DNA from 2 places in the Bacillus sp. FSL K6-6540 genome. Region 1 is predicted to be linked to the other one. Evidence: riboswitches for the same ligand, from Rfam matches in the RefSeq annotation. Region 1 holds a riboswitch; the other holds the start of a gene.

What was found. A riboswitch is a leader RNA that binds a small molecule or an ion and turns the genes downstream of it on or off. The one in region 1 is predicted to bind cyclic di-AMP.
Region 2: linked by a shared signal. The riboswitch ahead of MHH82_RS00490 (C40 family peptidase) and the one ahead of MHH82_RS27745 (TrkH family potassium uptake protein) in region 1 are both predicted to bind cyclic di-AMP.

What each region holds. Positions count from the first base shown of each region.
Region 1 is NZ_JBBOXH010000001.1:6,182,251-6,186,698, forward strand. Features, by position in the region: gene MHH82_RS27735 (LysR family transcriptional regulator) at 1-75, shown strand, start outside; gene MHH82_RS27740 (potassium channel family protein) at 112-786, opposite strand; gene MHH82_RS27745 (TrkH family potassium uptake protein) at 803-2,143, opposite strand; cyclic di-AMP (ydaO/yuaA leader) riboswitch at 2,207-2,351, opposite strand; gene MHH82_RS27750 (CPBP family intramembrane glutamic endopeptidase) at 2,642-4,330, shown strand; gene uvrC (excinuclease ABC subunit UvrC) at 4,302-4,448, opposite strand, start outside.
Region 2 is NZ_JBBOXH010000001.1:100,033-104,480, reverse strand. Features, by position in the region: gene MHH82_RS00500 (M1 family metallopeptidase) at 1-568, shown strand, start outside; gene MHH82_RS00495 (hypothetical protein) at 580-1,407, shown strand; cyclic di-AMP (ydaO/yuaA leader) riboswitch at 1,754-1,889, shown strand; gene MHH82_RS00490 (C40 family peptidase) at 1,894-2,367, shown strand; gene MHH82_RS00485 (GNAT family N-acetyltransferase) at 2,873-3,373, shown strand; gene MHH82_RS00480 (c-type cytochrome) at 3,535-3,891, shown strand; gene MHH82_RS00475 (4a-hydroxytetrahydrobiopterin dehydratase) at 3,993-4,307, opposite strand; gene MHH82_RS00470 (hypothetical protein) at 4,415-4,448, opposite strand, start outside.

The sequences.
Region 1 (4,448 bases):
GCGGCCAGCCGCTGGATCGAAGAAACGGAGATCCTGTTCCGCAAGCTGGAGGAAGATAAATCGAAAAAAAACTGACGATATTTCGCAATCGTCAGTTTTTTTCTACTATATTTATTTTTCGAGCATATTCACGACTTCGGACTCAAAGCGGTCCACGTTGTCATTGGAGCCGATGACGACCATAATATCGCCGGAGTTCACGACGTCCATGGCCGTCGGAGCAACGATAATGCCGGACTGTTTATTCAGCGCCACCACGCTGACGCCGTACCGGACCCTCGTATTAAGCTCGCTCAGCGTTTTTCCGTCCATGCAGTCCGTGACCGTCATCTCCACAATCAGATAATCCTTGGATAATTCGATATAATCAAGCAGGTTTGGCGTCACGAGCTGGTGCGCTACCCGGATCCCCATATCCCGCTCGGGAAAGATGACCCGGTCCACGCCAAGCTTCTCCAGCGCCCGGCCGTGCAGCACCGATATCGCCTTGGCAACGACCATCGCGACACCCAGCTCTTTCAACAGGATGGCGGAGAGGATGCTCATCTGAATGTCGTTCCCGATCGCAACGATTCCGCAGTCGAAGTTGCGGATGCCGAGCGATTTAAGCACTTCCTCATCCGTCGCGTCCGCCACCACCGTATGCGTCAGCAGCTCGCTCATATCCTCGACGACCTCTTCGTTCCGGTCGATGCCGAGCACCTCATATCCCTGTTCCATCAGCTCCAGCGCCAGACTGGCGCCAAATCGCCCCAAACCGATGATTGCAAATTGCTTTGGTTTCATGTCTCTCCTATACCCCTTATCCAATTATCATTTTGCCTTCCGGATGACGATATAATTCTTTACCCTTTTTCGGCCCCAGTGCATAAGCAAGCGTCAAAGGCCCCAATCGACCCGCAAACATCGTAAGGCTGATCAGGATCTTGCCGAACACGGTCAAATCGGGCGTTAAGCCCATGGAGAGACCTACCGTACCGAAGGCGGATGTCGTTTCGAATAGAATCTCCAGGAAGTCCCCTTCCTCTGTCGTCGACAGAATCATCGAGACGGTTAGAACGAGCAGCAGGGCCAGCAAGGCAATGGTCAGTGCCTTCAGCACCCGCTCCTGGGCCAGGCGATAACGGAACATGACGATGTCTTCCCGCCCGCGCATCATCGCAATGACCGCCCCTACCATAATGGTAAAGGTCGTGGTTTTGATGCCGCCGCCGGTTGACCCTGGAGATGCTCCGATAAACATCAGGATGACGATAAAAAATTGCGTTGCCTGTCTGAGCCCCGTAATATCTATAGTATTCGCGCCCGCCGTACGCGGCGTTACGGATTGGAATAACGCGCCGAAGAATTTTCCGCCCCAGTTCAGGGAACCCAGCGTTCTCGGATTGGTAAATTCAAATATGAGAATGACGATAAATCCGACCGCAAGCAAGGCAGCCGTCATCGTGAGCACCACCTTGGAGTGCAGGGAGAGCCTCCGCTGTTTTCGATAATCGATCAGATCGGACAGCACAATAAATCCAATGCCCCCGGAAACAATCAAGAACATCACAACGAAGTTGACTACCGGATCGTATACATACCCGGTCAAACTCCGAAAATCGCCAAACAAATCGAAGCCGGCGTTGTTAAACATCGTCACCGCATGAAAAACACCGTAATAGATCGCCCGGCCCAACGGCATATCAAACGCCCAACGAACCGATAAAAGGACTGCGCCGCAGGCCTCGATGACGAGCGAGTACAGCAATACTCTGCGTATCAGCCTTACGATACCTTCCATCGAGGACTGATTCATCGCTTCCTGTAAGATTAGACGGTCTTTGAGCGATATGCGTCTCTTCAGAACCAAGGCGAATAAAGTAGCCATCGTCATGAATCCGAGCCCGCCGATTTGAATCAGCAGCATGATCACGACTTCTCCGAAGGAACTGAATGTCGTTCCCGTATCCACTACGACCAGGCCCGTTACGCACGTTGCCGAGGTCGAAGTGAACAAGGCGTCAGTAAATCCAAGCGGTTCGCCCGTCGTCGTCGAGATTGGCAGCATTAACAGCCCGGTCCCGATGAAGATGATGGCCGCAAAACCAAGCACGAGAATTTGGGGCGGAGACAATGTAAGCCAGTTTAATTTAGCGTTCAATCGGACACCTTCTTTAAAAAAATCAACGAAAAAAGACACTGGAAAACGCAGTGCCTTTCGGTCTGGTTCCTGTGCAACAGCCTACGAGGTTAGCTGACGGATTCGGGCATTTCCACAGGTCGCCCTATTCATTATTCCGGGAATAATGAAATTCACCCCAATTACATGGTTCCCCCATTTTCATTACGAAATTCGGCTGGAATATTCGGTTCCTTCAAGCATGATGTGATTATAACTCAATCCGTTACGTAACCCAATGCCGTTTTTCGCCCGAAATATCTTTAAAAGAGCGCGAATTGGGCATATTCAAGAATACAAGCGTAGGGTTCTCTAACGTTTTCGAAACCTTTCATTCATTTTCATCGATTTATTTCAATATTCCGATAATTGGGATAAGCTGCTTATGGCTTTCATACTATGTTATATTGACTCTATGCGTTCTTAATCAGGCATATCGAATACCAGTGGGAGTATCAACTTTCTTAGAGGAGGAATTTCATGAATCGTGCAAGAGAGCCCTTGAAGCTGAAGCCCAATCTGAAGCAGCTCATCGCGCCTGCCGCAGTCGGCCTGATTCTGTTCCTATTATTTCAGGTATTTCCGTGGGCGAATCCGGACGATGCCGAGATGGCCTCACCGGATATCATTTCCAAGGAGCAGGCTCGGCAGGCAGCTTCAAGGTTTGCTCAGGAGCATCTGCAGTTTGCGGCTGCGGACACGGACGAAGCCTTGGTTACATATCAATCCAAATCGGAACTTTACGGATATCTGGCGAAGGAGAAGAGACTTTCGGAATATAACAAAACCTATGAAGCCAAATATCCCTATGACGTATACCGCGTTCGCTTCAGCGAGCCTGGAGGCGATGCCCTCAATGTGGACGTGCACATGCAAAATTCCGGCATCGTCGGATTCTCGTATGATTATGCCCGTTCCAGCTTTGATCGGATCGAGCTGAACAAGGGCGAGATTCAGAGGCAGATGCTGCTCGTCGTTGAGGACGGCATGACATTGGCCGAGAAGCAGGCGCTGGCGGAGCCATGGCTTCAGCGGGCGGGTTATGACCTGTCGAATCTGGAGCTGGTTACGAAGGAGGGGGATCCCCGTCTCAAATATGTGGACCCTGAATCCAGGATCGGGGACTCCAGGCTGGAGCACCGCTTCACCTTCGAGCAGGGGAAATTGCGCTCTTATGAGCCCTCCTTCTCGGTGCCAGCCGCCCACTCTGCTTATGTCAACAAGCAGACGCAGGATGCCACCCTGCTGACGCTCGCAGGGTACGGCCTGTTCACCCTAATCCTGGGCATTCTTGCGATTGTGTACAGCGTGAAGACCAGGGCCTACACCTCGTTTAAGCGCGGCCTGTTCTTATCGGCGCTGCTGTTCGTCATTCAAATGCTGAATACGTACAATCTGATTCCCGTTTTCAAATCCGAAGGCATGTCGCAAACCGGCGTGCTCGGGATGATGATTTTCTATGCCGTCTATTCGCTCGTCTTCTCCGCCCTGCTCTATTTCTCCCTTGTCGGCGGCAGCGGGCTGTGGCATAAAGAAGACGGGCTCAATCCATGGCCGCGCGCCAAAGAACCCGGATACGGGCATTACGTGCTGGACAGCATGAAGCTGGGGTATATGTGGGCCTTCATCCTGCTTGGCGTCCAATCCGTCATCTTTATCGGTCTTGGTCTGACCCTGAATACATGGTCCACCACGGATGCGACGCAATCGCCTTACAACATGCTGTATCCTTGGCTGTTTCCGTTGATGGCCTGGCTGGCCGGCATATCCGAGGAGGCCGTGTACCGGCTGTTCGGCATCAAGATGGTGAAAAAGATCGTCCGCAATACCTTTGTCGCAAGCTTGATCACCTCGCTCATCTGGGCGCTGGGACATACGCTCTATCCGATATACCCCGTGATCTCCCGGCCGATTGAGCTGGTCATCATCGGTTTGCTGTTCAGCTACATCTTTTTGAAATACGGGTATTTGGCTGCGATGTTCTCCCATGTCATCTTCAACAGCATCCTGATGGGCATCAGCCTGATCATGCTCAAAGATGCCGCCAACCTGCTGACCGGCGCTTTTTACATGGTGCTTCCGGCGATTGTCGCCTATGCGATTTACCGTTTCAACCCGACAAAAAAAGAGAAGCCGTATGTCACGACTCCTCCTCACGAAGTGCATTAAGAATATCCGTTGCTAATTTTTCACCGATGGAAAGGGGCTTGAAGTCTTCGACTGAAGCCTCTTTTATTTTTTTGACCGAGCCAAAATGCTTCAACAGCATTTTGCGGCGCTTCTCCCC
Region 2 (4,448 bases), 6.1 Mb from region 1:
TGTTTACACGAGAGGCAAGCTGGTGCTGCAAGGCATTGAACGGCAGGTCGGTCCACAGATGATGGGGAAAATCATGCATACCTATGCCCAGAAATATCGGTTCAAGCACCCAACCACGTCTGATTTTCAGAAAGTCGTCGAGCAAGTAAGCAAAACATCCTGGCAATCGTATTTTGACCAATATGTATATGGAAGCCAAATGGCCGACGTCGCCATCGATGTGATCAAAACCAAAAATAAAGGCACGTCAGACCATCCGCGGTATGAATCCACGGTCAAGATTACGAGCAAGGACGGAGATATAACCGATGTGCCTATCGTGTTCGCCTTTGAAGACGGCAAAACGGTGGAGCGAACCTGGAGCGGCAAGGACGGAAAAGTTACGTACACCCTGGAGTACAGCACCCCGCTCGCCTGGGCCATGGTTGATCCGAAATACTCCATCGTTCTGGAGAATAGACACATCAATAACTATATGAAGGCAGGAATGGATCCGAAGGTGGTCACACGCTGGAATCTCAGTATTACCAAGCTTGTGGAGACGTTGTTCGGCAGCCTGTCATGGTGAGGGGGGAGCACATGAAAAGTTATGCAGGCCAAGGGTGGATCAGTGTTAAAGACCAATTATACGTCTCCATTCTGCTGTTCTTGTACCGCATGCTGTGGGGATATTGCCTGTACCGGCTTGTAAAATCGGCAGTCGTCCCCCTACTGATGCGGTATCCGGATTCTGCCCCTAACGAGCTTAGTCGCCTGTTATTCTTCTACGAGGGCGAGATGAGTCTATCGTTAAGCGGCACGGTCCATACCTATGGTTGGCTTCTGGCCGCTCTGCTCCTGATCCGGATGGTATGTACCCCGCTCATTCGGGCAGGCATCTTCTATAACCTCCACCAGGAGGCTAAGGGCGAGCGCGGATTATTCTTCTTCACCGGCATGCAGAAGCTATGGAAGCCCGTTACGGTATTTTATCTGATCGAACTTGTTCTTACCTTTGTGCCCGGATACTGGATTCTGCCCAAAATCCTTCCGATCCTGCTGAACGGGATCCATGAGCCGGTTATGCTGCTTCATGCGCTGCCTCATGCAGCCGGCTGGTTTCTGTACGCCTATCTGATTCGCCTGTTATTGCTCTATATGCAATTCGGCCGTACGGACAATTCCGGCATGATCAGCTCCGTTCTTGCGCTCTTCCGCCGACTGGGCACGGCTGTGCTGTTATCCCTTACCGTTGGCGGATCGGCCTGCGTCATTCTTTTGCTCCTGAGCTCGGCATCGCTCTTCTGGGCGGGATTGATCGGCTTGATTATTCAGCAAGCCTCTTATTTTCTAAATGGACTCTTCCAAATTTGGGTAATTTCCGCCCAATATCATTTGTGGCGGGATTCTTCTTCGCAGCATGCCTAATCGTTACATTTCGTTACCATCATATGATAAACAAGCTCGTAAATATGCTGTAATCGGAAGCGACACATTTCTCTCTCGGACTTGATTTTACAAAGAATAGAAGCTCATTTTTCCTCAATATTACATTTTCCGATGGCCAAGTTACAAAAAAACCTGATCCCGCATGACGGGGACAGGTTTTTTTGTATAAAAATGAGCTTTCCTCATTTGCCAAATTGTTAATACTCTGCTAAAATAACGAATATGTTAGTAACAACTTTGTCATCTTTACTGTAACTTTTTGCTGGAACTATGTAATTTCGTTAAGCATGTTGGAACGTCAGACGTCTATGAATGGGTTCATCAACATTTTAAGGAGCCGAATTCCCATGATTGGGAAGCGGGGGATCCGTTTTGGGTGAATTGATCTCGCAAGAGAGGGATCATAGGGGACCTTCAACCGAACCCTTAAGCTAACCTCGCAGGCAATGGAAGGAGCTTTTTGTTTTGAAAAAGAAGTTAACGGCCATTTCTCTAGGCCTGGCCCTCGCACTCACATTAGGGACCGGAAGCGCTTTCGCCGATTCCAAATTAAATACTGCAATCAAACCAGCCATTGGTGTCTCTTATAAAACAGGTGGAACCACAACGAATGGTTTTGACTGCTCCGGATTCACCAGCTATATCTACAAGAAACTTGGTCTTAGCCTGCCGCGCACGTCTGGAGCTCAATACAAAGTCGGTACGGCCGTAGCCAAGAGCAAGCTGAAAGCTGGCGATCTCGTGTTCTTCAACACATCCGGCAGAGGTGTATCTCATGTGGGTATTTATGTTGGGGGCGGCAAATTCGCTCATTCCTCATCCTCGCGCGGTGTCATCATCAGTCCGCTGAGCCAGAGCTATTACGCCAATCGATACGTAGGTGCTAAGCGAGTCATGAGTCAGTCTACGTACAAGTCTGTAGCTGTGAACTACAATTAATTACTGGAACTTCATTGATTTATCCTTTACAAGAAGCCCTGGGTGTATGAGATTGTGCCGATCTCATCCAGCGGCTTTTTCTTTTGTCTGCTCTGTGTATACCTTTATAACGTTTGGGACAACGAAAAAGTTCCCACTTTTCGAGAAAAAAAGAAAATTATTATGCGAATTCACTTCGCCCCCTCATGTCGTTGCATCTTCTACCCTTTATATACCCTCCTCTCCCTTCATTAAACACCCTAATGGAAAAATATTGATTTTATTTTCTGAGGACTACTACGAGCAGCGGTACGTAGGTGCCGAGCGCATCATGAGCAATGATCAGTATGAAAAGTCGACCGGAGAATCCTCCTAAGCTTCGATGTCTTATCCTCGTCCTGCCCATACATATCCGTTTGCCCGTCAAAGGAGACCTACTTCTCTTGGACGGGCTTTTTGATGCGGCTAGAATGTTTGAGAAATGGGGTATAATTTAATTTGTAATTATGACAGGGGGACTTTGCCAATGGATGCAGCACCGATTTCATTTCATACGGTGGTCATGCGTGAAGAGCACGCGAAAGAAATATGCGCCTGGACCTATCCTCCTCCCTATAACATTTACGGTTTTCTTCCCTGGGAGCAGATGAAGGGGCTTGAGATCGAGTTTGGGGATCCCGACATCCGCCGGGAGCAGTACATTTCGATTTTGGATGAACGGAAGACGCTATGGGGATTTGCCCAACTGTTTCCGATGCATGAGGTTACGCGAATCGGGCTGGGCATGCGGCCTGATTGGTGCGGGCGGGGAATGGGTAAACGGTTTATGCAGACGATTGTCCGGGAAGCGAGGCGGAGGCGGCCTGCCGATGAGATCGACCTGGAGGTAATGACCTGGAATGAACGTGCGATCCGCGCGTACGAAAAGGCGGGCTTTCATATCACCGATACGTATGAGCGCCTTACGCCGACGGGAAACGCCCTTTTCCACTGCATGGTGTATGAGCCTCCGGCAAATGAGGAATAGTAATCTTTGTCTATATGAAAAGGCACAATTTTGTGTACTTTTTATGAAGGTGCGCGGTATAGTTGCTTTTTTTGTCACAACTGGCTATGCTGTCTATGGATGTTGGTTTATAATGGAGACAAGTGCAAAAGTGCAGTATACATAGAAGGGACGATATGACGATGCAAAAATGGATCATGAGCGGATTGTTCTTCGTCGCATGTGCGTTGGCTATTGCGCTGATGTTTACGCTCCCAGGCAAGGAACAGGTAGCTCAGGAAGAGAAGCCGACTATGCCGGAAGTGACTCTGGATGCTGCCACAGCGGAAGCCACACTGAAAGCAAGCTGCATCAGCTGTCATGGTGACCAACTTCAAGGCGGCGCTGGACCGGCTTTGAATCAAGTAGGTGGACACATGGATGCGGACGCGATCTTCAACGTTGTAACCAAAGGCCGTAAGGGTATGCCTTCCTTTAAGGATCAACTTAAGCCTGAAGAAATCGCAAACATCGCGCTGTACCTTGCTGAGAAAAAATAAATCAGCTTATACGCAAAACACGCTTGAACCTGGAGAACCTCCCGGCGCAAGCGTGTTTTTACATATTGGGGAGCTATGAGCCGGTTGGATCCGACTCCCGTCTATTGTCCCGTCTTGCCGTCCTTGGAACGGCTTTTCTCATAGGCCTCGTTAAACTGCTGTGCTTCCTTAATATCCACAGCCGTAATGCCGCCGTCGTCCCAGGAAGTGAGACGCAGCGTAACGACTTTATAATCTATGGTGATATAGGGGTGATGTCCGAAAGCTTCCGAAATAGCTGCCACTTCATCAACAAAAGCGATTCCCTTCATGAAGGAGGAGAAGGTATACTTCCTGACGATCCATCTCCCTTGTTCAAATTCCCAACCCTCAAGCTTTTCCAGATGAGCCTCTACTTCTTGCTGCGTATAAAGCATCTTTTATCTTCCTCCCCGAAAAAAACCTATCGTAAAGCCGACTGACACGTGTATGGGCTTCTGTCATCTATTCTATTCTGCCCTGTTTCCGTTGATAACTGGAGTGATTACACAAGAGCCACAAAGGCCAACTCTTCTTCA